2 regions of the Spiribacter pallidus genome follow, and region 1 is predicted to be linked to the other one. Evidence: predicted binding sites of a transcription regulator. Region 1 holds the regulator's gene; the other holds the start of a gene.

Evidence for each region. Region 1 encodes FNR, which switches genes on or off when oxygen is low (the NO sensors DNR and NnrR bind a similar motif). Its sites were predicted from a motif close to TTGATNTANATCAA; they were not measured.
Region 2: a site for FNR is predicted at 9,580-9,593, ahead of hemN (oxygen-independent coproporphyrinogen III oxidase). Genes of this name have one in related genera too.

What each region holds. Positions count from the first base shown of each region.
Region 1 is NZ_JBAKFM010000002.1:116,985-131,183, reverse strand. It holds gene V6X73_RS03945 (autotransporter assembly complex protein TamA) at 1-1,651, opposite strand, end outside; gene V6X73_RS03940 (TraR/DksA family transcriptional regulator) at 1,648-2,040, opposite strand; gene V6X73_RS03935 (GNAT family N-acetyltransferase) at 2,111-3,655, shown strand; gene V6X73_RS03930 (pyridoxal phosphate-dependent aminotransferase) at 3,684-4,889, opposite strand; gene V6X73_RS03925 (D-2-hydroxyacid dehydrogenase) at 5,063-6,046, shown strand; gene V6X73_RS03920 (NAD-dependent succinate-semialdehyde dehydrogenase) at 6,082-7,521, shown strand; gene V6X73_RS03915 (aspartate aminotransferase family protein) at 7,582-8,883, opposite strand; gene sufT (putative Fe-S cluster assembly protein SufT) at 9,011-9,562, shown strand; gene fnr (fumarate/nitrate reduction transcriptional regulator Fnr) at 9,585-10,361, opposite strand; gene thiL (thiamine-phosphate kinase) at 10,490-11,446, opposite strand; gene nusB (transcription antitermination factor NusB) at 11,455-11,907, opposite strand; gene ribH (6,7-dimethyl-8-ribityllumazine synthase) at 11,904-12,365, opposite strand; gene ribBA (bifunctional 3,4-dihydroxy-2-butanone-4-phosphate synthase/GTP cyclohydrolase II) at 12,443-13,582, opposite strand; gene V6X73_RS03880 (riboflavin synthase) at 13,585-14,199, opposite strand, start outside.
Region 2 is NZ_JBAKFM010000001.1:586,978-601,176, reverse strand. It holds gene mpl (UDP-N-acetylmuramate:L-alanyl-gamma-D-glutamyl-meso-diaminopimelate ligase) at 1-337, opposite strand, end outside; gene V6X73_RS03045 (hypothetical protein) at 334-846, opposite strand; gene V6X73_RS03040 (class I SAM-dependent methyltransferase) at 948-2,135, shown strand; gene V6X73_RS03035 (6-phosphofructokinase) at 2,168-3,427, shown strand; gene ppa (inorganic diphosphatase) at 3,503-4,030, shown strand; gene V6X73_RS03025 (cob(I)yrinic acid a,c-diamide adenosyltransferase) at 4,035-4,604, shown strand; gene prmA (50S ribosomal protein L11 methyltransferase) at 4,601-5,482, shown strand; gene V6X73_RS03015 (helix-turn-helix domain-containing protein) at 5,548-5,811, shown strand; gene purH (bifunctional phosphoribosylaminoimidazolecarboxamide formyltransferase/IMP cyclohydrolase) at 5,838-7,415, shown strand; gene purD (phosphoribosylamine--glycine ligase) at 7,444-8,742, shown strand; gene V6X73_RS03000 (MAPEG family protein) at 8,739-9,122, shown strand; gene V6X73_RS02995 (YbaN family protein) at 9,090-9,551, opposite strand; gene hemN (oxygen-independent coproporphyrinogen III oxidase) at 9,655-11,046, shown strand; gene V6X73_RS02985 (copper chaperone PCu(A)C) at 11,205-11,693, opposite strand; gene V6X73_RS02980 (histidinol-phosphatase) at 11,690-12,394, opposite strand; gene V6X73_RS02975 (RNA pyrophosphohydrolase) at 12,480-13,028, shown strand; gene irrA (iron response transcriptional regulator IrrA) at 13,012-13,431, opposite strand; gene hemJ (protoporphyrinogen oxidase HemJ) at 13,502-13,930, opposite strand; gene V6X73_RS02960 (peroxiredoxin family protein) at 13,927-14,199, opposite strand, start outside.

The DNA.
Region 1 (14,199 bases):
GCACCCCCACCCCGGTGCCCACCTCGACATCCACCGCATCGAGATGATCAAAGGCGTTGCCGCCATCGACAAAAACCGCCGCCCGCCAGTCTGCAGCGACGGCATAGCTGTATTCGGCGCTGCCGGTTGCCAGATACCGGCCCCCGGTCACCTCGCCATCGGCACCGATGGGGCCCAGACTGCGGTAGGCAAAACCGCGCACGCTCTGGTCCCCCCCGGCGAAGAATCGCAGCGAGGTGGGGGTGCGGGCGAATGCATTGGTGGCAATGGCCCCCAGGTCCGCCCGCAGCTGAAAGCGGTGCCGGGTGCCGAGGCTGCGCAGCCAATTGTTGGCCAGTCGCAGCCGGGCGATATCGACATCCGAGCCCAGGTCCCGGGCACTGGCCTCGATGGCATAGCGCTGCGCATCGCCGCGATAGGGATCCACTCCGCCCCGCGAGCGGGTTCGCGAGAAACTGATCCCGGGCATCAGAAGCCGGCTGCGGCCGCGGTCCTCGCCGCTGCGGAAGCGCTCCTCGAGCAGGCGCAGCGATTGGGTGCGCACCCAGCCCGAGCGAAATGACTGCCGCCGGCTCAGCCCCAGGGTATAGCGTTCGCTGCGAGAGTCCTCGATATCCTCGTTCTCCCAGCCGGCGGTCACCGCCAGATGATCGTTGAGCGGATCACCCAGGGGGATTTCGTAGCGCGCATCCAGCCGCTGCCGCACCGGTGAGAGGCGCAGACCGCTCTCAAGCCGGTGGCCGCGGTTATTGATGTAATGCCGGGTAAAGCCCAGTTGGCCCCGGGGGCCTTCGTCGGTGGAAAAGCCGATCCCGGTGGTCACGGTGTTTCGCGGCCGGGTTGTGAGGGTGACCGCCAGCGGGATCCGGCGGCCTTGAGGCTTGTCACGCAGGACATCCACCGTGGCATCGGCAAAATAACCACTATCGAGCAAGCGACGGCTGAGCTCGGCGATGCGATCGGCGTGATAGGGCGCACCGGCTTTAAACGGGACCAGCCGCTGCAAAAACTCGTCGCGCAGGGGCGCATCCGAAAACCGCACCGCCCCCAGGCGATAACGTGGCCCGCTCTCCATCGTGATACGGGCGTCGGCCCAGCCCTGTGCGGCGTTGACCGCCAGCCGGACGGTGGTGAATCGATAATCAAAATAGCCGCGCTGCCGGGCCAGATTGCGCAATGCCCGCTTGCTGCGCTCGTAGTCGCGGTGATTGACCCCCTGGTCGGGACGGATAGGCAGCGCCTCGAGCAGTTGCCGAAATGCCGGATCATCCCGTCCGGGGCCGGTCAGCGCGACATCCACCCGTCGCCAGCTCAGCCGCGGACCGGGGGTGACCCGCACCGCCAGCGCCCAGTCACCACGCACCGGGGTGATGCGGATGTCGGCGTCGGCCTCATAATAGCCCAGCGCCTCGAGGGCCTGCCGGACCTGACTGCGGACCTGATCGCGATAAAAGCGCACCGCCAGCCGCGATGTCAGCCCGACCCGGGTGTCGATGTGGGCGCGGATATTATCGGCAAGAAAATCCGGCGCCCCTTCCACCGTCAAGCGCACCCCGGCGGTTGCCGGCGCGACGATCAGCAGCACCAGCACCCCGGCGGTCAGCCATTGCCAGCGCCCCCACCGGCGGCGGGCTGCGGTTGACCGGGTCAAAGCCGTGGCGTCGGCCCTCCGGCGCGCTCATACTCGGCCTGACAGTCGATGCATCGACTGGCGGTGGGATAGGCCTCGAGCCGGGCATAGGGGATGGGCCCGCCGCAATCGGCACAGACACCGTAGCGGCCGTCATGCCAGGCGCGCAGCGCCGCCTCAGTGGCCCGCAGTGCACCGATATGGCGGTCGATATCGGCATATTCCAGATCGGCGAGCAGATCGACCACCGCCTCATCCCCCGGATCCCGGACCCGGTCGGCGATGTCCTCCGCGCGGAGGATATCGGCGGCGAGCACCTCGCCACGCAGCGTCTCGCGCAGCGTGGCGCGCTGCGCTTCCAGCATCTGTCGCAGTCTGTCGCGCTGCGCGGCATCCAGATGGCTTTCCATGGCAATCTCCTTGTCGGTGGTCTGCGTTGCAGACTCAGACCCGTGACAGGGCCATGATATCCTCGCCGCCATGACAGAACAGGATGGCAGCGGCGAAGAACATCGGCTCCGGCTGCGGCATCTGCGCCTGGCGGATTACGCCGATGTCCGACACATCATGGATCAGGTCTATCCGGATCTGGGCGGGGCGTGGACGCGCAAACAGTTCGCTGCCCAGATCAATCGCTTTGCCGAGGGCCAGATCTGCATCGAGGACAACGGCCGGGTGGTGGCCGGCGCCATCTCGATGGTCGTTGACTATGACCGCTTCGGTGACCGGCACAAATACAACGAAATCACCGGCAACGGCTATCTGACCAACCACGACCCCAACGGCGACGTGCTCTACGGCGTGGATATCTTCGTCGATCCCGAATACCGCGGCATGCGCCTTGGCCGGCGGCTTTACGACGCCCGCAAAGAGCTCTGCCGCAGCCTCAATCTGCGGGCCATCGTCGCCGGCGGCCGCATGCCCGGCTATCGCGAGCACGCCGCCGAGATGAAGCCCGAAGAGTACATCGACCTGGTCAAGCGCCGCGAGCTCTACGACCCGATCCTCTCGTTCCAGCTGGCCAACGACTTTCATGTCCGCCGGGTGATCACCGCGTATCTGCCCGAGGATCAGCAATCCCGTGCCTACGCCACGCTGCTGCAGTGGGACAACATCTTCTACGAAAGCGAGCGCACGCCGCTGATCGGTGGGCGCAAGTCCATGGTGCGGGTCGGCACGGTGCAGTGGCAGATGCGGCGGGTCACCAACTTCGAGGACCTGATGACCAACATCGAGTTCTTCGTCGACGCCATGGCCGGCTACAACTGCGATTTCATCCTCTTCCCGGAGCTTTTCAATGCGCCACTGCTCGCGCAGTTCAACCAGGAGGATCCCGCCGAGGCCATGCGGGGGCTGGCCCAGTATACCGGCGAAATCACCGATGCCATGAGCCGCATGGCCGTGTCCTACAACATCAACATCATCGCCGGCTCGATGCCGGTCTACGATGACAACGCGCTCTACAACGTGGCCTATCTCTGCCGCCGGGACGGCACCATCGACAACCACTACAAGCTCCACGCCACCCCGGATGAGCGTTTCTACTGGGGGGTCCAGGGGGGTGACGCGCTCAAGGCCTTCGACACCGATGTGGGCAAGATCGGCATCCTGGTCTGCTATGACGTGGAATTTCCCGAGGCCTGCCGGCTGCTGGCCGACCAGGGCATGCAGATCCTGTTCGTGCCGTTCTGGACCGATACCAAAAACGCCTATCTCCGGGTCCGGCGCTGTGCCCAGGCCCGGGCCATCGAAAACGAATGCTATGTCGCCATCACCGGCAGCGTGGGCAACCTGCCACGGGTGGAGAACATCGAAATCCAGTATGCCCAGGCGGCGGTATTCTCACCCTCGGATTTCGCCTTCCCCCACGACGGCATCGTTAGCGAATCCACGCCCAACACCGAAATGACCCTGGTGGTGGATCTGGACATGGACAAGCTCAAGCAGTTGCGCGCCGAAGGGTCGGTCCAGAACGCCAAGGATCGACGCCTGGACCTCTACCGCGTCCACTGGCTGGAGGACTGACCCCACCGGCCGGCGGTATCCCCCGTGGCTAGAACTTCTGCTGCGCCAACCAGGGCTGCATTCGGGCGAACGCCGCTTCGATATTTTCCATCGAGTTGGAAAAGCTGATGCGGATGGCATTGCCACAGGTATCACCAAAGGCATCGCCCGGGATCACGCAGACACCGGTCTCGGCGAGCATGCGCAGCGACAGATCGGTGGCATCGGTGCGCGGCGGCAGCGAGGGGAAGATATAAAAGGCCCCCTGGGGGACGTAACCGGTCAGATGCGGGGTCTCGCTGACCAGCTCCACCACCCGGTCGCGGCGCCGCCGGTACTCGGCATTCATCTCATCGACACAGGCCATATCCCCCTGCAGCGCGGCCACACCGGCCCACTGCGCCGGGGTACTCGCCACCGTGGTGGTAAACATGTGATAACGCCGCAGTTTCTTGATTGCCCCCTGGCTGGAGATCATCCAGCCGATCCGGAACCCGGCCATGCTGAAGGTCTTGGAAAAGCTCGAGATAGACATCACATGGTCGAGATCCGAGGTGCAGTTGATCACGCTGGGAAATTCCATGCCCTCTTCGAGCAGGATGTGGTCATAGACCTCGTCGGCAAAGACATACACCCCGCGATAGGCCGCCTCCTGGACGATCGCCTCGATGGTCTCGCGCGGGTAGACAGCCCCGCTGGGATTGCTCGGCGAGTTGAGCACAATGGCAAAGGTGCGCATCCCGATCGCATCGATCACCTCCTGGGGGTCGATCTGGTGGCCGTGCTCGGGCCGGGTCGGGATGAGCTTGACCTCGCCGCCGTTCATGCGAATGAGCGGTGCGTAGAGCAGAAAGGTCGGATCGGTGACGATGAACTGCCGACCCGGCGCGGCCGTGGCGGTGAGCGCCAGATACATGGCCTCGGTGGCACCGGTGGTGATGAGGAAATTGTCCTCGGTGAGCTCGCGGTCATAGCGCTTGCTGTAGTAGCGGGCCAGCTCGCTGAGCAGCTCGGGCAGCCCGGCATCCATGGTGTAGCCGGTCAACCCATCGCGCAGGGCGTCGATATGGGCATCCACGATATGCGGCGGGGTCGGGAAATCCGGCTGACCGATGGACAGATGGATCACGTCGTCCATCCCCGCGGCGGTGTTGATCATCCGCCGGATACCGGGCATGGGAATGGCTTGCAGCGACGGACTGAAAAGCGGTCCCTCGGCCTGATCGCCCTGATCCATTTCCACCGGGTTGACCATGGATTTTCCTCCTGGCTGATACACAAGTCGGATGAAGACAGAAAACACGCCGACGCTAGACCGGCAGGTCAACCCGGTCAAGCCCCGCAAAGCGCATGCTGACGCAGTTGACGGCGAGCCCCGGGGGTGTTTAACGTCGCTGCAATTCCGCTCGACCCACTGGAGATCAGGCCATGTCCGCATCCCGGCCGACAATCGTCGTCTTGACGGCACCCGATGAGCCCATTCCGGAAGGGTTCGAGGCGCTGGAAGCCGAGGCCGAGTTGCGGCGCGCCGATGATGCCGCCGGACTGCGCGAGACACTCCCCGGTGCCGAGATCCTGTGTGTCACCGATTTTCGCACCGACGCCCTCGCCGATGCCTGGCCAGCGGCGGATGCGCTTGCCTGGATCCACGCCACCAGCGCCGGCGTTGATGCACTGATGATCCCCGAAATCCGTGACAGCGCCATCCCGGTAACCAATGCCCGGGGGATTTTCGATGGCTGCATCGCCGAATACGTCCTTGGCCAGATCATCAGCTTTTGCAAAGACTTTGCCGGCAACTACCGGCTGCAGCAGGACCGACAGTGGCAGCATCGCGAGACCGAACCGGTCGCGGGCCGCAGCGTGCTGGTCGTCGGCGCCGGGTCCATCGGCCGGCGGATCGCCCGCACCTGCTCGGCGATCGGCATGGAGGTCGACGGGGTCGGCCGCCGGGCCCGCGACGGGGATGAGGATTTTACCGCCATCTACGCCCAGGCCGATCTGCTCTCTTTGCTGCCGGATTATGACTTTGTCGTGATCGCCGCGCCGCTTACCGCCGACACCGAGGGGCTTTTCGGAGCCGCCGAGTTCAAGGCCATGCCGCCCGGCGCACGGCTGATCAACATCGGCCGCGGGCCGATTGTCAAAACCGATGAACTACTCGCCGCGCTGCAGGACGGCGAGATTGATGGCGCAGCACTGGATGTCTTCGAGCAAGAGCCCCTGCCGGCTGATCATCCCCTCTGGGGGCTGCCCAATGTCGCTATCTCGGCCCACATGGCGGGCGATTTCATTGGCTGGAAGCGGGCGCTTTCCGAGCAGTTCATCGACAACTTCCGGCGCTGGCAGGCCGGCGAAGCCCTGAACAACCCGGTCGACAAGCAAAGCGGCTTTTCGGCCGCCGGGCGCTAGGCCGTGCCACCGACAGAAACCACACGAGGCCCTTCATGATCGAATCTCCCCTCCTCCCCACCCTCGGCGGCTATATCAACGGTCAATGGGTGATGGCCGACAGCGGCAAGACCCTCGCGGTCACCAACCCGGTTGACAATGGCCATCTGGCAGACGTCGCCTCGATGGATGCGGTCGAGACCGAGCGGGCGATTGCCGCCGCCGAATCGGCCCAGGCCACGCCGGCGGACCGGGAGACGCGGCGCGGTTGGCTGAACGCCATCGCCGAGAGCCTCACCAACCATCGCGAAGAGATCGGGCGCATCCTCTGCGCCGAGCACGGCAAGCCACTGGCCGAGGCCCAGGGCGAGGCGGACTATGCAGCCGGGTTTTTCCGCTACGCCGCCGAGCACATCGATGCCCTCGACCCCCGGACCCTCGACGAGCAACCGCGGGGGTGCCGCTGGACCGTGTACCACCGGCCCGCCGGTGTGGTCGGGCTGGTCACGCCCTGGAACTTTCCCATCGGCATGATCGCCAAGAAGCTCTCGGCGGCCATCGCCGCGGACTGCGCCAGTGTCATTAAACCCTCGTCCAAAACGCCGCTGACGATGATCGCGCTTTTCACGCTGCTCGAGCGCGAGGTGGGGCTGCCGGCCGGCAAGGCCAACCTGGTCATGGGCAGCGCCGGCCCGATCACCCAGGCGCTTTTCGACGCACCCGCGGTGCGGGTCATCAGCTTTACCGGCTCGACCGAAGTGGGCCGCGAACTCATCCAGCAATCCGCCCCCGGCATCAAGCGCCTTGCCCTGGAGCTGGGTGGCAACGCCCCGTACATCATCTTTGCCGATGCCGATCTCGACCACGCCGCCGATCAGCTCATCGGCAACAAGTTTCGCGGCGGCGGGCAGACCTGCGTTTGCGCCAATCGCATCTTCGTCCACCAATCCGTTGCCGCGGCCTTCGCCGACAAACTGGCCGACCGGGTCCAATCGCTGACCGTCGGCGACGGCATGGACCCGGACACCAAACTGGGGCCGTTGATCGACGAAAAGGCCGTGGCCAAGGTGGCGCGGCACGTCGAAGATGCCCTCGACAAGGGCGCCGAGAAGATCTACCAGGGCGATGCCGCAGGGCTGCCCGGCACCTTCTACCCGCCCACCGTGCTGCTGGGTGTGCCATCCCACGCCGCCTGCTATCGCGAAGAGACCTTCGGCCCGCTGGTGCCCATCATCACCTTCACCGATGATGACCAGGTCGTGGCGCTGGCCAATGACACCGACTTTGGTCTGGCCTGCTATGTCTTTACCGGCGATGAGACGCGCGGCCAGCAGATCATCAGCCGCTTGCACTTTGGCCATGCCGCTTTGAATACCGGCTCGGGCCCCACCCCCGAGGCACCGTTTGGGGGCATGAAGCAGTCCGGCTACGGCCGCGAGGGCGGCCTGGAGGGGTTGTTCGAGTTCACCGAGGCACAGACCGTGCCGGTGGGTTAGCCCAAAAAAAAGGCCCGGGCTGAACCAGGCCTTTGCATGCGGGCGCTGTTGGCCGGCGGGTTAGCCGGTCCGACGCATGCCTTCCTGGCCACTGCCGTCGCCGGTCTCGACCAGCGCCGCCTCGAACTGATCCACCGCCCAGTCGATCTCTTCGGCGGTGACAATCAGCGGCGGGATCCAGCGGATGACGTTGCCGCCCCAGGGACCGCAGCGGATCATCAAAAGCCCCAACCGTTCACAGGCTTTGAGCATCTTCATGCCGCGGTCACCATCGGGCTTGCCGTGGGCATCCACCAGGTGGGTGCCGATCATCAATCCACGACCGGTGATCGCACCGATTTCCGGATGCCGGCTTTGCACATCCTCGAGCCGCGCACGCAGCTGTTCGCCACGCTCGGCGGCGTTTTCCACCAGCTTTTCGTCGCGCATGACATCCAGCGTCGCCAGGCCGGCGGCACAGGCCACCGCGTTGCCGCCATAGGTCCCGCCCTGGGAGCCGGGCAGGGCCTTGCTCATAAGCTCGGCCGGGGCGGCCATGAACGAGAGCTGAAAACCGCTTGCCACGCCCTTGGCCGAGACCACCACATCCGGCTCGACGCCGAAATGCTCGTAGCCCCACATCAGACCCGTCCGCCCGTTGCCGGACTGGACTTCGTCCATGATCAGCAGGATGCCGTGTTTGTTACACCGCTCCTGCAGGCCCTGCATGTATTTGGTGTTGGCCGGGATATAGCCCGCCTCGCCCTGGATGGGCTCGATGAGCATGGCCGCGGTCTCCATGGGGGTGCTTTGCACCTGCAGGATGTAGTCGAGCTCGCGAAGGGCAAAATCGGCCGCCTCGTCCTCGCTCATGCCATACCAGTTGGTATCCGGAAACGGCGCGGTCACGACCCCGCCCATCAACGGCTGGACCCCCTGGCGCACCGCCGCACTCGAGCTTGTCGTCGACAGCGAGCCCATGGTCCGGCCGTGGAAACAGCCCCTAAAGGCGATGATGTTGGGCTTGCCAGTGGCCTGGCGTGCCAGCCGGATGGAGGCTTCTACCGCCTCGGTACCCGCGTTCGAGAAGAACACACTGTCGATTTGATCCGGCAGCAGTTCCACCAGCCGGTCCGAGAGCTCGAGGATGGGCCGATGCTTCATAATGGCGTACTGGGCATGGACCACCTTGTCGATCTGGGCCTTGGCGGCCTCGACCACGCGGGGATGACAATGGCCGGTGCTGAGCACGCCGATCCCCGAGGCGAAATCCATGTACTTGCCGCCATCCTCGGCGTAGACATACATCCCCTGCGCGCGCTCGACCAGGATGTCGCTGGACTGGCGCAGCAGCGGCGAGAGATGGTGGACGTTGTCGTTCATGACAGCCTCCTGGCTAGAGAATTCCCGACCCAGCATACGCGAGTCGGCATGGCTTTTCCTCCCGTCTCGGCGGACCGCCTCGCGGGTGTTATTCTGTCTGACAAGTGGACGGGACGAGGGATTCACCATGGCAATGCAAAGCAACGAACCGGTGGTTTTCGAGCGCGATTGCGAGGCCGCGCTGATCCCCGCCGGTGACACGGGCATCATCCCCAAGGGCGCCGAGGGCATGATCACCCAGGCCCTCGGGGGCAGCTATACCGTCTATATCCAGGGCAATCTCTTTCGTATCGACGGCAAGGATGCCGACGCCATCGGCAAAGAACCCGAACCCACCCCGGAGCTGCCGGATGACGCCTCCACCGCCGATGTCGAACAGCTGGTCTGGGACCAGATGCGGCGCTGCTTCGACCCGGAGATCCCGGTGAACATCGTCGATCTGGGGCTGGTCTATCGCTGCGAAATCCGCGAACAGGCCAATGGTAGCCGGGCGGTCGAAGTGGACATGACCCTCACCGCACCCGGGTGCGGCATGGGCGACATCATCGCCTATGACGTACGCGAGAAGGTCCGCCAGGTGCCGACGGTAGATGAAGTCGACGTCGAGATCGTTTTCGATCCGCCGTGGAGCTTCGAGATGATGTCCGAGGCGGCCAAGCTCCAGACCGGCATGATGTAGTCCCGGCCGTAGCGACGTGGACTCACTCCGGGACGGGGTGACACTGCCCGCCGGCGGCTTCCTCGCCGCCGCGGCCGCTGAGCTCGCGAAGTGTGGGCACATCCAGCAGGTTGATCTCGCGGCCGTCGGCCTCCAGCCACCCCTGCTCCTGGAAGCGTCGGAAAAGCCGGCTCATGGTCTCGGGTGCCAGGCCCAGGTAGTTACCCAGCTCGGTGCGGGCCATGGGCAGGCGAAACCGGCTTGGCGACAGCCCGCGCCGGCCAAACCGGTCAGAAAAACTCAAAAGCAGCATCGCCAGGCGCTCCTCGGCCGAACGGCGGGCCATGGCGAAGAGCATCTCCTGATCGGCAAAGATTTCGCGTGACATCAACCGGAAAAGCTGTCGTTGCAGCCCCGGGATGTCCGCCGCCAGGTTTTCGAGCTCCTCGAAGGGCAGCTCGCAGACGCTGGTGGTCTCAAGCGCCGAGGCCCCGCAGGGGTGGACCCAGCTGTTGATGGCATCCAGCCCGACCAATTCGCCGGGCAGATGAAAACCGGTCACCTGCTCTTCACCGTTATCGGCGGTGGTATAGGTCTTGAGCGAACCGGAGCGCACCGCATAAATGGCCCGGAACGAATCGCCCGCCCGGTAGAGATGCCCCCCGCGGTCCAGGGGCTTGCGGCGCTCGACGATGGCATCGAGCTGCTCGATATCGGCCTCGCTGAGCGACATGGGCAGGCAAAGCTGATTGAGGCTGCAGTGGGTGCAGGCCTGGCGCAGGGTCGAGATACGAAAGTCCGAACGGGTCGAGCCAGTCATCGCCGGTTGTGTCGCTGGCCGTTCGAGCCAGCCCCCATTTGTTGCCCCAGACGGGCCAGAGGGTAATCCACCAGACCGCGATGATGCCAATACAAAATGCCGATGGCCGCCGCGGGATGGGTCAATGATCAGTCAAAATGCCGATAACCGCCCCTGGCCGCCGCATCGGCGTTCTGCCCGCCCCAGTCCACTCCGGCACCCCGTACAACCCGGCCAATGCAGCGGACCGGCGTCCGGGTCTGACCGGCGACCTGTCCAATGACCGGTCCCGCCTCGTCCGGGGCGGTAAAAAGCAGCTCGTAGTCGTCACCGCCGGCCAGGGTCAGATCTTGCCCTGCCGCGGCACCCGCCCAGGCCCGTAACCGCGCCGACGGCTGCAGCGCCGTCGACTCGAGCTGCAGGGCAACCTGGCTGGCCTCGGCGATATGCCCGGCGTCCGCCAGCACACCGTCCGAGACATCGATGACCGCCGAGGCAATGCCACGCAGCGCCTGCCCAAGAGCGATCCGCGGCCGGGGTTCGGCAAACGCCCGCACCAGGCCCTGCCAGCGCGGGGTCTGACGGTGCGCCGACTGCCATACCTCAAGCCCACCGGCGGCATCGCCCGGCCGCCCCGACACCCAGACCCGATCCCCTGGCCGGGCGCCGTCACGACGAAGGGGAGCGGGGCTGAATCCGGTGATCTGCAGGCTGATGGTCAAAGGCCCGCGGGTGATATCGCCGCCGACAACGGCGACGTTGTTGAGGCGGGCGAGCCGATCCAGCCCCCCGGCAAACGCCGCCACCCAGTCGGCATCGGATGCCGGCAGGGTCAGCCCCAGCAACGCCCAGGCCGGTGTCGCGCCCATCGCCGCCATATCGCTTAGGTTCACGGCGAGGGCCCGATAGCCCACCGCCGCTGCCGGCAGGTCTTGCGGAAAATGCACCCCGGCGACCAGCGTGTCCAGCGCCAGCACCGCGGGCATTGATGCCGGCGGGCAGGTGATGGCGGCGTCATCGCCCACTCCGTAAGTCACATCGCCGCGGTCGGCGCCCAACCCGGTGAGGTATTGCCGGATGAGATCGAATTCACCACAACCGGCCATGCGCGGGCTCAGCCTCGTTGGGCGTCAAGCTCGGCCCGCCGCAGCGGGACCGCCTGGCCGACGCGGTCAAGGACGCCGTTGATGTAACGATGGCTCTGCTCGGCGCCAAAGGATTTGGCAAGCTCCACGGCCTGATCGATGCACACCCGATAGGGAACATCCAGGCGCTCGCGCAGCTCGTAGCTGCCCAGTCGCAGCAGGGCCAGTTCCACCGGGTCAAGGGTTCGCGCCGGTCGGTCGAGGTAAGCATCGAAGGCCTGATCCAGCGTCTCGGCCTGGGCGGTGACCCCCCGGAAAACCTCCGAGAAGAATTCAAGATCCATGCGACCGAGTCGATGATCCCCCAGGAACTGGCGCTCGATGGCCACCGGCTCGTGGCCGGTCAACTGCCATTGATAAAGCGCCTGAAGGACCCGGCGCCGGGCTCTTGCGCGGGCCCGCTTCGCCTCGCCGGGCCTCACAGTTGGCGCAAGAGGCTGATCATCTCGAGCAGCGACATGGCCGCTTCGGCGCCTTTGTTGCCGGCCTTGGTGCCGGCCCGCTCGATGGCCTGCTCAATGGTGTCGGTGGTCAACACACCAAAGGCCACCGGCAGGCTGCGTTGCTGCATGACCTGTCCCAGGCCCTTGGCGCACTCGCCGGCGACATAGTCAAAATGCGGCGTCCCGCCACGGATCACGCAGCCCAGTGCGACGATGCCGTCGTACTGACCCGATGCCGCCGCCCGGTCGACCACCAATGGCATCTCCCAGGCGCCGGGCGCGCGGATCAGCGTCAACGCCTCGTCAGCGACGCCGTGACGACGCAGCACATCCTCGGCGCCACCCACTAAGGCGTTGACGATATAGTCATTGAATCGCGTGGCCACCACGGCAATCCGTGCATTGCTGGCGGTAAAATCACCTTCAAGGGTTTTCATGTCGGTTCCGTTGTCTGTTGATCGCCTGCGGCAAGACTAAACCGCCGGGCGGCAAGTTGAAACCTCAACCGCCGGGCTCACTCCCCGGCGGACTGGACGTAATCCACGACCTCGATCCCGAAACCGCTCAAGCCGTACATGATCTTGGGCGAGGAGAGCACCCGCATCCGGTGGATGCCAAGATCGGTGAGGATCTGGGCGCCCACACCGTAGGTCCGAAGCGCCTGGCTCTGTTCACTGGCCGAGCGCGGCTCGGGCATCATCTCGCCGCTGCGGGCGAGCGCCTGGAACTCGCGGACGCGCGCCAGTACCTCGTCCCGGTCGCTGGCCTGCCGGAGCATGATCAGGCAGGCGGGATCGGCCTCGCTGCCGCCGATTTCCTCGAGTGCCTGCTTGAGCGACCAGGTCTGATCCGGGGCGGTGGCCCCGAACAGATCCGAGAGCGTGTTCTCGACCTGCACCCGCACCAGGGCGGGATTATCCGGCGTCGGCTGACCGCGCAACAGCGCGAAATGCAGCGCCCCGTCCACCCGGTCCTGATAGGCGTAGAGGTGGAATCGGCCGTATTCGGTGGGCAGCTCGCAGTCGGCCACCCGCTCGACGGTACGCTCGTTGCGGATCCGATAGGCAATGAGATCGGCCACGGTACCGATCTTGATGTCATGCGATCGGGCGAAGGCCAGCAGATCATCGCGGCGCGCCATGGTGCCATCCTCATTGAGCACCTCGACGATCACCGCCGCCGGTTCGAACCCGGCCAGCCGGGCCAGGTCACAGCCCGCCTCGGTATGGCCGGCACGGGTCAGCACCCCGCCCGGCTGGGCCATTAACGGGAAGACATGCCCCGGCTGGATGAGATCCTCCGGCGTCGCCTGCGGCGCGACCGCGGCCTGAACGGTGCGGGCCCGGTCCGCTGCCGAGATGCCGGTGGTCACACCACTGGCCGCCTCGATGCTCAGGGTAAAGCGGGTCCCCTGGTGATCACCGCCGCTCGCCACCATCAGCGGCAGTCGCAGCTGCTCGCAACGCTCGCGGGTCAGGGTCAGACAGATGAGCCCCCGACCGTACCGGGCCATGAAGTTGATATCGTCCGGCCGCACCATCGAGGCAGCCATCAACAGATCGCCCTCGTTCTCCCGGTCCTCGTCATCGAGCATCAGCACCATGCGCCCGTCACGCAGCGCTTCGATGATCTCTTCGATGTCGTTGAATGCCATAATCAGCCCCCGAGAAAACCGCTTCGCCGCAGCAATGCCTCGCTTACGCCGTCGCTGGCGGCGCTGTGGCCGGACTCGAGCAGGCGTTCAAGATAGCGGGCGAGCAGATCGACTTCGATGTTCACTGGCTGGCCCGGGCGATACTGGCCCAGACTGGTGACCGCCGCGGTGTGCGGGACGATGTTGACCTCGAATTCCGGACCCTCGACCTGGTTGACGGTCAAGCTGATGCCCTCGATGGCAATCGAGCCTTTCTCGGCAATGTAGCGGGCAAGCGACGCCGGGGCCCGGAACCGCCAGCGCTGGGACCGCCCCGCCGGGCTCACATCGACCACTTCGCCGACGCCGTCCACATGCCCGCTGACCAGATGCCCGCCCAGGGGGGTGGCCAGGGTGAGCGCCGGCTCGAGGTTGACCGGGTCGCCGGGCTTGAGTGATCCGAGGGTGGTGCGATCGAGACTCTCCTGAGAGACATCCGCGGCAAAATGCCCGGCCCCCAGCTCGACCGCGGTGAGGCAACAGCCGTTAACGGCGATGCTGTCACCCGGTTTGACTCCGTCCAGATCAAGCCCTGCGGTGGTGAACTCGAGGCGTCGGTCTCCGCCCATCTCGCGGGT
Region 2 (14,199 bases), on a different contig from region 1:
GGGTGCCGGCCACCGCGATCACCCAGCGGTCGTGGAGGATGTGGTGGGCCAGCCAGGCCGGGCCCGAGGTGTAGTCGCGGCGCATCGCCAGAATGGCCTCCACCGCCGGGTTGCCGCGGCCAAGGGCGTTGCCGATGATCACCTCGTCGGCGGCCTCGGCACTGGGCGATGGCGTATAACCGGTCTCGACGTCGATCCCGGCGCGGGCAAGCACCTCGCTCATGGGCGGGTAGAGCGGCTGATCCTGACCGGTCACCCGGTAGCCGGCCTCTCGGGCGATCAGCGCCAGCCCGGCCATGAACGTCCCGCCGATGCCAAGGATATGGACGTGGCTCATGCGCCGGTCAGCCCGCGAACAAAGACACTGGCGCCGAACAGATAGACCAGCGCCAGGCCGACGGCAAAGCCCGTGGTCATGGACAATGCCGCGCGCAGGATGCGGCTGACCACGGCGACATTCCACAAAAGCAGCGCCAGGAAAAGCCCCGCGGCCAGGCCGTTGGTCTCATTGGGCTGGCCAAGCCTGAGCAGCACCGGCAGGGCCACCGCCGAGATGATCGCATCGGTGCCGAAAACCGCGGTGGCGGTCTGGGTGAAACGCGCTGGCACGCCCCGCAGCCACAGGGCAACGGCAAGGAACGCCGCGTTGTAGGCGATCAACAGCAGGATCTGCACCAGCGGTTCCACCTCGGGGGTGTAGCGCTGGATGACCGGGTAGTTGATGGCCGCGGTGGCGGCGATGGTCCCACCCAGCAGGGCATTCGAGCAGGGCAACTCGTCGGGTCCGGCACGGAGCAGGGCGATGCCCAGCAGGCGCTGCGGTGACGATGCGGATGTCTCGGCCATGGTTTTCTGCGCTCTTGCGGGCGGGGTTGAACCCGCCGGCGGTGTTGCGGTTGCATGCATGGTAACGGTTCACCGCGCCGCCGTCGCCACGGAGGTCAGGGATGCTGGAGAAAATCCTCGAAGAAGGGGTTCGTAACGGCTCGCTTGATTTCAAGGCCGCCGATGGCCGTCGCGGCCGTTATGGCGATGGCGAGCCGGTGGCCGAGGTGACACTGCATGACCCCGCCATCGAGCGGCGGCTTGTGGCCGACCCGGATTTCATGCTCGGCCAGACCTACATGGAAGGGGCCTGGAGCACGCCGGATCTGCGCACACTGCTGGATGTGTTGATGGGCAACTTCGCCCGACAAGCGCCGGGGCAGGGCCAGCGGGTGTTGCAGCCGGTGCTTCGCTTGTTGCAGCAGTGGAACCGACGGGCGGCCAGCCGGCGCAATGTCGCTCATCACTACGATCTTGATGAGTCGCTTTTCAGGCGGTTTCTCGACCGCGATCTGCAGTACTCCTGCGCCTATTGGGACGACGGGGTGGACGACCTCGAGGCCGCCCAGGCCGCCAAGCGGGCGCTCATCCGCCGCAAGCTCTGCCTCGCGCCCGAACAGACCGTGCTGGATATCGGCTGCGGTTGGGGCGGGCTCGCCATCGAGCTGGCGGAACAGGCCGGTGCCCAGGTGGTGGGGTTGACCCTGTCCCGGGAGCAGGCCCGGGTGGCCCGGCAACGGGTGGCCGACCGGGGGCTCGACGACCGGGTGGCGATCCGCATGCAGGATTACCGCGATGTGCCCGAGCGGTTTGATCGTATCGTCAGTGTCGGCATGTTCGAGCATGTCGGGGCGCGTTACTACGACACCTACTTCAACGCCGTCCACCGTCACCTGAGCGCCGATGGCATCGCCCTTGTCCACACCATCGGCCGGACCGGCCGGCCGGGGGTGACCAACCCCTGGATTCGTCGTTACATCTTCCCCGGCGGCTACATACCGGCGCTCTCCGAGGTGGCCTCGGCGGTGGAGCGCCAGCAACTGCTCTGCAGCGACCTGGAAGTGCTGCGCATGCACTATGCCTACACCCTGGCGGCGTGGTTCGCCCGATTCCAGGCGGTCCGCGATGCGGTCTGCCGCGAGAAGGGCGAGCGCTTCTGCCGAATGTGGGAGTTCTATCTGGCGGCCAGCGAGATGGCCTTCCGTCACCGCGGGCTGGTGGTCTTTCACTTCCAGCTCGCGCGGGATCAGCATGCCGTGCCGCGAACCCGGGATTATCTCTGGCAGCAAGGCCAACCGGTCAGTTGTTAGAATCGGCCCCGGATTGCAGGGGAGAGCCATTCATGACCGCCAGAAACGCTTTTTATGCCCAGTCCGGGGGGGTGACCGCCGTGATCAACGCCACCGCCTGCGGGGTGATCGAGACCGCCCGCGCCCACCCCGAGCGGATTGGCACCGTCTACGCCGGCCGCCACGGCATATTGGGGGCGTTGCAAGAGGCGCTCATCGACACCGCCGGCGAGTCGGCCGAGACCATCGCCGCGCTGCGCCACACCCCGGCGGGTGCATTTGGCTCGGCGCGCTACAAACTCAAGGGGCTGGAGGAAAACCGCGCCGAGTACGAGCGGCTGATCGACGTCTTCCGGGCCCACGACATTGGTTATTTCTTCTACAACGGCGGTGGTGATTCGCAGGACACCGCCCACAAGGTCTCGCAGCTCGGCGAGGCCATGGGCTATCCGATCCAGTGCATTGGCGTGCCCAAGACCGTCGACAACGACCTGCCGGTCACCGATACCTGCCCGGGGTTCGGCTCGGTGGCCAAATACATTGCCGTGGCGACCCGCGAGGCGGGGCTGGATGTGGCCTCCATGGCCGAGACCTCGACCAAGGTGTTCATCCTCGAGACCATGGGGCGACACGCCGGCTGGATTGCCGCGGCCTCGGCCCTGGCGCGGGAGGGCGAGGGCGACCCGCCCCATGTCATTCTGCTGCCCGAGGTGCCGCTGGATGAGCAGCGTTTCCTCGATCGGGTCCGCGAGAGTGTCGAGCGGTTCGGCTACTGCGTGGTGGTGGTCTCGGAGGGGGTGAAAACCGCCGACGGCCAGTTCCTGGCCGACCAGGGCACGCGGGATGCCTTCGGCCACGTCCAGTTGGGGGGGGTGGCGCCCACGGTGGCGGCCATGGTCAAAAACCAACTCGGCTACAAATACCACTACGCCATCGCCGATTATCTGCAACGCGCGGCGCGGCATATCGCCTCGGCCACCGACGTGGAACAGGCCTATGCCCTGGGCAAGGCGGCCGTGGAGCTGGCAATCGCCGGCGAGGATGCGGTCATGCCCACGATCGTGCGCGAATCCGACAGTCCCTATCGTTGGCACATCGGCCGGGTGCCGCTGGCCGAGGTGGCCAACGTCGAGGCCAGGATGCCGGCGGAGTACATCGATGAAAGCGGTCTTTTCGTCACCGAATCCTGCCTGCGCTATCTGCGCCCGCTAATTGCCGGTGAAGACTATCCGCCCTACCGCAACGGCCTGCCGGACTATGCCCGTCTGGCCGGTCGGATGGTCGAAAAACGCCTGCCGGCATTCGGTGCCTGACCCGGGGGCGGGGGCTGCGTATAATCACGCCTTTTGACGAACCAAGCCTGCATCCAGCAACGAGGAGAGCGAAGCATGGCCTTTGAGGGAATCACCGCCGGCAAGGATCTGCCGGAAGACATCAACATCATCATCGAGATCCCGGCCAACGCCGATCCGATCAAGTACGAAGTGGACAAGGACTCGGGCGCCGTGATGGTGGACCGGTTCATGGGCACGGCCATGCACTACCCGGCCAACTACGGCTACATCCCGGACACCCTCTGCGGCGATGGGGATCCGCTCGATGCACTGGTGGTCACCCCCTTTCCGCTGGCGGTGGGCTCGGTGATCCGCTGTCGTCCGGTGGGGGTGCTGGAGATGTCCGACGAAAGCGGCGAGGATGCCAAGCTGCTTTGCGTGCCGATCAGCAAACTCACCCCCATCTACGATCACGTCCAGGCCCCCGCGGACCTGCCGTCGCTGCTGCTCGAGCAGATCAGTCATTTCTTCGAGCACTACAAGGATCTCGAGCCCGGCAAGTGGGTGAAGGTCAACGGCTGGAAGGGGCATGACGCGGCGGTCGCCGAGATCGAGGATTCGGTCAAGCGGTTCAACGGTTAACCGCGTGGTCAAGCTCACCAAAATCTATACCCGAACCGGGGATGCCGGTCACACGGCGCTGGGCGACGGCAGCCGTGTGGCCAAAACCGATCTGCGGGTCAATGCCTACGGCACGGTGGATGAGCTCAACGCCCTGCTCGGTATCTGCCGGCTGCATGCCGGTGGTGATCTGGATGCGGCGTTGATGCGCATCCAGAACGATCTTTTTGACGTGGGGGCCGATCTTTGTACCCCCGAGCAGGAGGATCCGCCCTTCGAGCCGCTGCGGGTGACCGAGCCCCAGGTGGAATGGCTGGAGGCCGAGATCGATCGCATCAACGCCGGCCTCGAGACGCTGCGCTCGTTTGTCCTGCCGGCCGGCAGCCCGGCGGCGGCGCACCTGCATCATGCCCGCACCGTGGCACGTCGGGCCGAACGGGATTCGGCCGCGCTGGCCACCGCCGCGCCCATCAACGAGACGGTCCTTCGCTATCTCAACCGGCTCTCGGATTATCTGTTTGTCCTCGCCCGCGAGGCCAACCGCGAAGCCCGCGGTGATGTCCTCTGGCAGCCCGGCGAACATCGCGGGCCGTGAGTGACTGGCAACTGAGCTTTCCACTGCCGGCGGCCGATGCCGAGCGGGCCGAGGCGGTGCTCGAAGCCCATGGCGCGACGGCGGTCAGCCTTTGTGAGGCGGCCGGGGCGACGGCGGTGCTCGAACCGGCCCCGGGCGAGACCCGTCTGTGGGATGCCATGCGGGCCGAGGCGCTGTTCGGCGCGGACGTCGACCAGGTGTTGGTGGCCGATGCCATCGCCCGGGCCCTCGATCTGCCGCCTACCGAGCTCAAGTGGGCACCCATCGAAGCGCGCGATTGGGAACGGGTCTGGCTGGATGACTTCAAGCCGCTGGATTTTGGCCATGGGCTCTGGGTGGTGCCCCACGGCATGACACCGCCGGCGTCGGCGACCATCCCCGTCCGGCTGGATCCGGGGCTGGCCTTTGGCACCGGCACCCATCCCACCACGGCGCTCTGCCTCGAGGCGCTGGCGGCGGCACCGCCTGTGGGGCAAACGCTGATCGACTATGGCTGCGGATCCGGCATCCTGGCCGTCGCCGCCCTCAAGCTGGGCGCCCGTCGGGTCATTGCCATTGATAACGATCCCCAGGCGCTGACCGCCACCCGGGACAATGCCCGGGCCAACCAGGTGGCCGGGGCCATCGAGACCGGTCTGCCGGGCCATGATCTGCCGGTGGCCGACGCGGTGGTGGCCAATATCCTGGCCGGGATTCTCAAGCAGCTGGCGCCGGTTTTGACCGATGCACTGACGCCCGGCGGGCGTTTGCTCATGAGCGGGGTCCTTGCCGATCAGGCCGCGGCCGTACGCCGGGCCTACACCCCGGCCATTGATTTTGTCGATGACACCCGGCGCGACGGTTGGATTTGTCTGCGTGGACACCGGCGGTTGTCTTGACCCATGCGCTTTAACGCAGCGGGGGTTGTGGTTATGATCCCGGCTTCGCGCGAGGAATGAACGCCATGTCGGACCAATCACCCAAACACAGTGCCGATGTCGGCCCCATCCGGGCCTGCGTTCGTGACACCCTGAGTGATTATTTTGAAAAGCTGGATGGCCACCACTGCCGCGATCTCCACCGCATGGTCATCGAAGAGGCCGAGCGGCCCTTGCTCGAGGTGGTCATGCAGATCTGCGAGGGCAACCAGACCCGTGCCGCCGAGACCCTGGGGATCAATCGCGGGACCTTGCGCAAGAAGCTGCGGCACTACAATCTCGAAGACTAGCGCGGGTCATGACCCGGGGAGTCCCCATGACGACTGTCGATCGCCCGATACCGGTGCGCCGGGCGCTTTTGAGCGTCTCGGACAAGACCGATATCGAAACCCTGGCCCGGGCGCTGAATGACGCCGGCGCCGAAATCCTCTCCACCGGGGGCACCGCCCGGCTGTTGACCGAGGCGGGCATTCCGGTCACCGAGGTGGGCGATTACACCGGGTTTCCCGAGATCATGGCCGGCCGGGTCAAGACCCTCCACCCCCGGGTGCACGGGGGGCTTTTGGGCCGTCGCGGTGAGGACGAGGCGGTTATGGCCGAGCAGGACATCCCGCCCATCGATCTGCTGGCGGTCAACCTCTACCCCTTCGAGGCGGTGACCGCCGACCCGGACTGCAGTCTGGCCACGGCGATCGAGCATATCGACATCGGCGGCCCGGCGATGTTGCGGGCGGCGGCCAAGAACCACGCCGGTGTCGGGGTGGTGACCGATCCGTCGCAGTACCCGGCGGTGATCGACGCCCTGGGCGGTGAGGGGCTCAGTGTCGCACTGCGTTATGAGCTGGCGGTGGCGGCGTTCAACCATGTCGCCCGCTATGACGCGGCGATCAGCAATCATCTCTCGGCCCGATCGGCCGATGGTGAGCGCGCCGATTTTCCCGCCCAGCTCAACGCCCACTGGCAGCGGGTCGATACCCTGCGCTATGGCGAAAACCCCCATCAGCAAGCGGCCTTCTACCAAGAGGCGGCCGCGCCGGCCGGCAGCTTTGCCAGCTACCGGCAATGTCAGGGCAAGGCGCTTTCCTACAACAACCTCGCCGACGCCGATGCCGCCTGGGCCTGTGCTGCGGCCTTCGAGGCCCCGGCCTGTGTCATCGTCAAACATGCCAACCCCTGCGGGGTGGCGGTGGCGGACAGCCTCGAGCCGGCCTACCAGGCCGCCTTCGCCACCGATCCCACCTCGGCGTTTGGCGGGATCATCGCGTTCAACCGGCCGCTGGATGCTGCCACCGCCGAGGCCATTATCGCCCGGCAGTTTGTCGAGGTGATCCTGGCCCCGGCGGTGGCCGACGAGGCGCTTGCCATTACCGGCCGCAAGCAGAATCTGCGGGTGCTCGAAATCCCCCACGGCCCATCGACGCCCGGGGGCTGGCGGTTGCAGCCCATCGGCGGCGGGGTGTTGGTACAGTCCCAGGATGCCGCACTCTACGGCGACGATGCGTCCCTTCGCTGTGTCACCGAGGCCGCCATCGACGACTCGCTTCGATCGGATCTGGATTTTGTCTGGCGGGTGGCCAAGCATGTGAAATCCAACGCGATCGTCTATGGTCGTGACGGTCGGACGCTGGGGATCGGGGCGGGGCAGATGTCGCGGGTGGACAGCGCCCGCATCGGCGTGCGCAAAGCCACCGATGCCGGTCTCTCGCTGGCCGGGGCGGTGCTTGCCTCGGATGCCTTTTTTCCGTTTCGGGACGGGGTCGATCAGGCCGCCGAGGCCGGGGTCCGGGCCATTGTGCAGCCGGGCGGCTCCATGCGGGATGACGAGGTGATTGCCGCGGCCAACGAGCATGGCATCGCCATGGCGTTCACCGGCATGCGGCATTTTCGCCACTGATTAACGGTCCACGGAACCGGGAGGGGAGATGGATATTCTGGTGATCGGCAACGGCGGGCGCGAGCATGCGCTTGCCTGGCGGCTGGCCCGCTCGCCGCGGGTCAACCATGTGCATGTGGCCCCGGGCAATGCAGGCACGGCCCTCGAGCCGGGGGTGAGCAACGTCAATGTGGGTGTCGAGGATATCGACGGGTTGCGCGCCGTTGCCCAGCGCCTGGAGGTGGCCATGACCGTGGTCGGCCCCGAGGCGCCCCTGGCCGCCGGGGTGGTGGATGCCTTTGCCGCCGCCGGCCTGCCCTGCCTGGGTCCTGGCCGGGCCGGCGCCGAGCTGGAGTCGTCCAAGGCCTTCGCCAAGGATTTCTTTGCCCGTCACCACATCCCCAGCGCCGCCTATCAGACCTTTGATGATCTGGACGAGGCGCGGGCCTATATCGAGGCGCGCGGTGCGCCGCTGGTGGTCAAGGCTGACGGTCTGGCCGCGGGCAAGGGGGTCACCGTGGCGCGCACCCTGGACGAGGCGCTGCTCGCCGCCGAGGAGATGCTCTCGGGCGCCTTCGGCGCGGCCAGTGAGCGCATCGTGGTCGAGGATTACCTCGAGGGCGAGGAGGCGAGTTTCATCGCCCTGGTGGATGGCGAGACGGTGCTGCCGCTTGCCACCTCGCAGGATCACAAGGCCCGGGACGCCGGCGACCAGGGGCCTAACACCGGTGGCATGGGCGCGTATTCGCCGGCCCCGGTGATCGACGACGCCGTCCACGCGCGGGTGATGGACGAGGTGATCCACCCCACCGTCCGGGGCCTGGTGGCCGAGGGACGGGGCTATCAGGGGTTTCTGTATGCCGGGCTGATGATCGATGCCGACGGGGCGCCCCGGGTGCTCGAGTTTAACGTCCGGCTCGGCGACCCGGAGACCCAACCTATTGTCATGCGCCTTGCCAGCGACCCGGTGGCGCTTTTCGAAGCCGCCCTGCAGGGCCAGCTCGCGGCGCAGTCGGTGACATGGGATCCGCGGCCGTGCCTGGGGGTGGTGATGGCGGCAGCCGGCTATCCCGGGGTCTATGACAAGGGCACGGTCATCCACGGGCTGCCCGATGCGGCGATCTCCGATCGCAAGGTCTTTCATGCCGGCACCGCCCAGAACGCCGATGGCCAGGTGGTGACCGCTGGCGGTCGGGTGCTCTGCGCCTGTGCGTTGGGTGAGGATATCGTCGCCGCCCAACAGGCGGCCTACGACCTGGCCGGGCAGATCCACTGGGAGGGCGCTTTCGTGCGCACCGACATCGGCCATCGGGCGGTGACCGCCGCCCTCCAAGGAGGCTCGTCATGACCCTTGCCTACTGGTGCATCCTCGCCGCGGCGCTAATCCCCTTTGGGTTTGCCGGTGCGGCCAAATCGGCCGGGCAGTTCGACAACGCCCGGCCCCGGGCCTGGCTTGCCAACCTCGAGGGCTGGCGGCAGCGGGCCAATTGGGCGCAGATGAACAGTTTCGAGGCCTTCCCGCCCTTTGCCGCCGCGGTCCTGGTGGCCGAGCAGCTGGATGCCGGCCAGGGCTGGGTGGATGGCCTGGCGGTGGCGTTTGTCGTCCTGCGGGTCGGCTATGGATTGGCCTACATTGCCGATCGTCCGATGCTGCGCAGCCTGTTGTGGACCGCCGCGTTTGCCTGTGTGGTGGGGTTATTCATCGTCGCGGCGCTCACCGGCGCCTGAGCCGCCCGGGCCATGGGGGCGGGTGGCGAGAAACACCACCACGCCGGCCATCACCGCTGATGCGGAAAGTCGGGCATAGAGCGGTTCGACGCTGACCCACATCCACACCCAGCTCAGTGCCACCAGGATCAGCGCGGTGACCTTGGCCCGTGGCCGGATGGCGCGGTGGTCGCGCCAGTCCCGCAGCAGCGGCCCAAAGCGCGGATGGCTGTAGAGCCAGGCGTGAAGCGCCGGCGAGCTGCGCGAGGCACAGAACGCCGCCAGTAACAGAAATGGCGTGGTCGGCAGCAGCGGCAGCACCGCCCCGACGCTGCCCAGGCCGACAAAGAAAAGCGCCAGCGCCAGCCAGAACCGCCGTATCAGCTGCTGTCGCAGCCCCGCCCCGGGCCGGTCCGGCCCGGTGGTTGGCCTTTTGCCGTGCTCACTCAATCCTGTCTGCTCCCAACGGGCCCGGTGGCTGATCCATATCAAGGGGCGCTGTGCCCATACCCGGTATCGTCTGTCCATTGCAACACAACAGGGTTAGGCTGCCATGGCCGACAATTTGATGCTCGACCGCGAGCTGCTGCAGCGCTACGACGTCACCGGCCCGCGGTATACCTCGTATCCCACCGCCGCGCAGTTTACCGAGGTCTTCGACGCCCAGCGATATCGCCAACGGGTCGAGGCCAGCAACGGCGATCCGATGCCGCGGCCGTTATCGCTGTACGTGCATGTGCCGTTCTGCCGGACGGTCTGCTTTTACTGCGCCTGTAACAAGGTGATTACCGCCAACTACCGCCGGGCCGAGCGTTACCTCGACCGACTCATCGACGAGCTTGACCTGCAGGCGGCGCTGTTTGACGACGACCGACCGGTGGAGCAGCTGCACCTGGGCGGCGGCACCCCGACCTACTTTAGCGATGATGATCTCGCCCGGTTGATCGATGCCATCGCCGAGCGTTTTCCCCTGGCCGATCCGTCGCGGCGCGAGTTCTCCATCGAGGTGGACCCGCGCACGGTGGATCGGGCGCGGATCGCCGGCCTCGCCGAGCTCGGCTTCAATCGGCTGAGTCTGGGCGTGCAGGATTTTGACGATGATGTGCAAAAGGCCATCAACCGCATCCAGGGGGTTGAAGATACCGCCGATGTGGTCGCCGAAGCCCGGGCCCGGGGCTTTCATTCGGTAAACCTCGATCTGATGTACGGACTGCCGCTGCAGACACCGGCCAAGCTGGCCCGCACGCTGGATGCGGTCATGGCCATTCGGCCCGATCGGATCGCGCTCTACAACTACGCCCATATGCCGCAGATGTTCCGTATCCAGCGCCAGATCCGCGAGGACATGCTGCCGCCGGCGGATGTCAAACTCACGCTTTTGATCGAGGCCATGGAGCGACTCGCCCGCGATGGCTACCAGTATATCGGCATGGACCACTTCGCCCTGCCCGACGATGAACTGGCCCGGGCCGCCCGCGACGGGACGCTGCATCGTAACTTCCAGGGTTATGCCACTCGCCCGGATCTGGATCTGATCGGGCTCGGGGCATCGTCCATCGGACAGATCGGTGATGCCTACATGCAGAACAAACGCGACCCGGAAGGCCATGCCGAGGCGCTGGCCGCTGGTCGTCTACCCATCTGGCGGGGCGTGGAGCTGTCGGCCGATGATCGCCTGCGGCGGGATGTCATCCAGGCCGTGATGTGCCGGGGGCGGGTGGATTTTGCCGCCATCGAGGCACGCCATGGCATCGTTTTTCGGCAGTACTTTGCCGATGCCCTGATGGCGCTGCAGCCGCTGGTCGATGATGGATTGGTGACGATCGGCCGGGACGAGCTGGCGGTCACCGAGCGGGGCCGGTTCTTTTTGCGCAACGTCGCCATGCCCTTCGACGCCTATCTGGCCGAAGCCCGTGGCGAACGGCGCTTCTCGCGGGTCATCTGAGACCCACTAACTAACGCCGGCCACTAGCACGCAGGCCTGCCGTATCGTGGTGTCCTCGGGCTCATGAGATCCGCTGGTCGGTGACCGGCTCGTGAACATAGGGATCGGCGGATCAAAATCGCCCGAGGACACCACGATACGGCGAAAAGCCCGCTTGCTCAGTGCGTCATCCCATGGGCGTCATGCCCCATATGGTCGGCGCCCATGGCTGTGGGCGAGCGGACCTCCACGGTGATGGGTAGATCGCCGGCGCGCTCGAGCTCGAGGATGATTTCGTAGGTCTCTCCCTCGGTCAGAGCCCGCTCCAGGCCCATGAGCATGACGTGACGGCCCCCGGGTTCGAACACCAGTTCGCCGTTGGCCGGCACGCGCACCGTTGGCGTGTGCACCATGCGGGCGTTACCGCCTTCTTCGATGGTTCGATGCAACTCCACCCGCGGCGCGCGGTCGCTGCGCACGCCGATCAGTCGGTCGCCGCGCTCGCCGGTGTTGATCAGATGAAAATAGGCCCCGCCGGTGCCAAGGCCCGGGGCGGTGGCCCGGGACCAGGCGCCTTCGACTCGTACCTCGGCACTGACCGCCGTGGCCATGCCCGCCAGCAGGATCAGGGTGATCAGTCGCAGTGGCGTTGCCAGTGTGGCTTTCATGATGGATGCCTCTTCGAAGTGCGGTTAAGCGGCAGGGGGGTGTCGCCCTGGCGCAGGGTCAGCATGGGCCAGCCGCGGGCCTCGGCCTCGGCGGCCAGCACCGGGTCGGGGTCCACGGCCACCGGATGGTCGACATGCTCGAGCAATGGCAGATCGTTGCGCGAGTCGCTGTAGAAATGGGCCGCCTCGAGCATGGCCGATTCGCGGTCCAGCCAGTCCTGCAGCGCGGTGATCTTGCCCTCGCGAAAGGTCGGCGTGCCCTGATGTCGGCCGGTGAAGGCGCCATCGGCAAATTCCGGCTCGGTGGCGAGCAGTACCGGGATGTTGAAAAGCGCCGCGATCGGCTCGGTGACAAAGCGGTTGGTGGCCGTGATGATCATCAGCCCGTGCCCGGCCTGCCGATGGCTTTCGACCAATCGCCGGGCGGCCGGCAGCACCCGGGGGCGGATGTGGGTGTCGATGAACTCGGCCCGCCAGGCCAGTAGGGTGTCATGGGGGGTGGCGGCCAGCGGGCGCAGGGCAAAGCGCATGAAGGCATCGATATCCAGCTCGCCGCGCTCGTAGGCATCCATGTAGCGCTGGTTTTCGGCTTCAAAGCCTTCGCGGGCCACCGCACCCTTGTCCATCAGGTGCTGTCCCCAGAGGTAATCGCTGTCACCGCCGAGGAGGGTGTTGTCGAGGTCAAAGATCGCCAGTTGCACGGTCGGTCCGGGGTGATGAAATTGCCGCTGGATTGTCCTATGTGGAAGAATGAGGCACAAGCAATGGGCAACACGGGTTTCATAAGTGATTGACGCGCAGGGTTTTCGCCCCAATGTCGGCATCATTCTCGCCAATGATGCGGGCGAGCTGCTGTGGGCGCGTCGTATCGGCCAGAACGCCTGGCAGTTTCCGCAAGGGGGCATTCAGCGCGACGAAAGCCCCGAGGCGGCCCTCTATCGCGAGCTCCATGAAGAGGTCGGTCTGCGGCCGGCCGACGTGGCGGTGCTGGGCGCCACCCGGGGGTGGCTTCGCTACCGACTGCCGCCTCATCTGATCCGGCGGCGTCAGCGGCCCACCTGTATTGGCCAGAAGCAGGTCTGGTTTCTGCTGCGGCTGGTCGCCGACGAGGCCCGGGTGCAGCTGGATGCCTGCGCGGATCCTGAGTTTGATGCCTGGAACTGGGTCTCGTACTGGCACCCGTTATCTCAGATCGTTGCGTTCAAACGCGATGTCTATCAAAAGGCGCTGGAGGAACTGGCGCCGGTGCTCTTTCCGCAGGGGGCGCCGCGCCCGCCCGCCGATCCCGGGCCGGGGCAGCCACCGGCGGTGGACGCGATCAGGCCCGGGAGCTGACCCGCACGATCACATCCACCCCTTCGATGGACTTGCCGGACGGCGGTGTCGGTAGGGCACCCACCGCCACGCCATCGGCCGGGATGTCCTCCATCTCGCCGGTATCCTCATCAAGGAAGTGATGGTGCGGGTGGACGTTGGTGTCAAAGTAGATGCGGCGCGGGTCGGCGAGGATCTCGCGCAACAGCCCCGCCTCGGTAAACTGATGCAGGGTGTTGTAGACGGTGGTCTGTGAAAGCCGCATGCCCGCGTTGATGGCCTCGGCGTAGAGCTCTTCGGCGGTGAGGTGGCGTTCTCCCGCGCCAAAGATCAGCTCGGCAAGCCCCATGCGCTGTCTGGTTGCCCGCAGCCCTGCCCCCTGGAGCAGGTCGCGGATATCCGCTGTGCTTTTCTCGCGTGTCATGGCCATACTTCCATTAATACAGGACCAATTAGGTACACTTTACCGGAACATCCCCGTCGGTGGTAGTCCATCATGCCCAGGGCTTTAACTCCACCAGCAACACCACTGCGATCAGCACGATCACCGGCAGCTCGTTGAACCACCGATACCAGACGTGGCTGCGCGTGTTGCGGTCCTCGGCAAAGGCGCGCAGCAAGCGCCCGCAGTACCAGTGATAGCCCACTAGCGCCGCCACCAGCAGGATTTTGACATGCAGCCAGCCCTGTTCCAGCCAGAACGGCTGCAGCACGATTAACAACACCCCGAGGCCGACGGCGACCACCGCGCTGGGGTTCATGATGCCGCGGTAGAGCTTGCGCTCCATGACCTTGAATCGCTCGCGGCTGGGCGCGTCCTCGGCCATGGCGTGGTAGACATAAAGCCGCGGCAGATAGAAAAGCGCGGCAAACCAGGTCACCACGCTGATGATATGAAACGACTTGACCCAGAGCGCGATCACGATGCCTGCGCCTCATCGAGCATGCCGCGGATCTGCGACTCAACCGCGTCAAAATCGAGATGCCCGATGCGCTGCCAGACGATCTGCCCGGCCGGGTCGATCAGCACGGTGGTGGGGGTGACCCGGACATTGTCAAAGGCCCGGGCAATGGCGCCTTCGTTATCGAGCACGATCTCGTAGGGCAGCGCCCGACGCTCGACCAGGGCCCGGACCTGATCCGGCGGGTCGTAGGCCATGGCCACGCCCAGGATGCTCAGGCCACGGTCGGC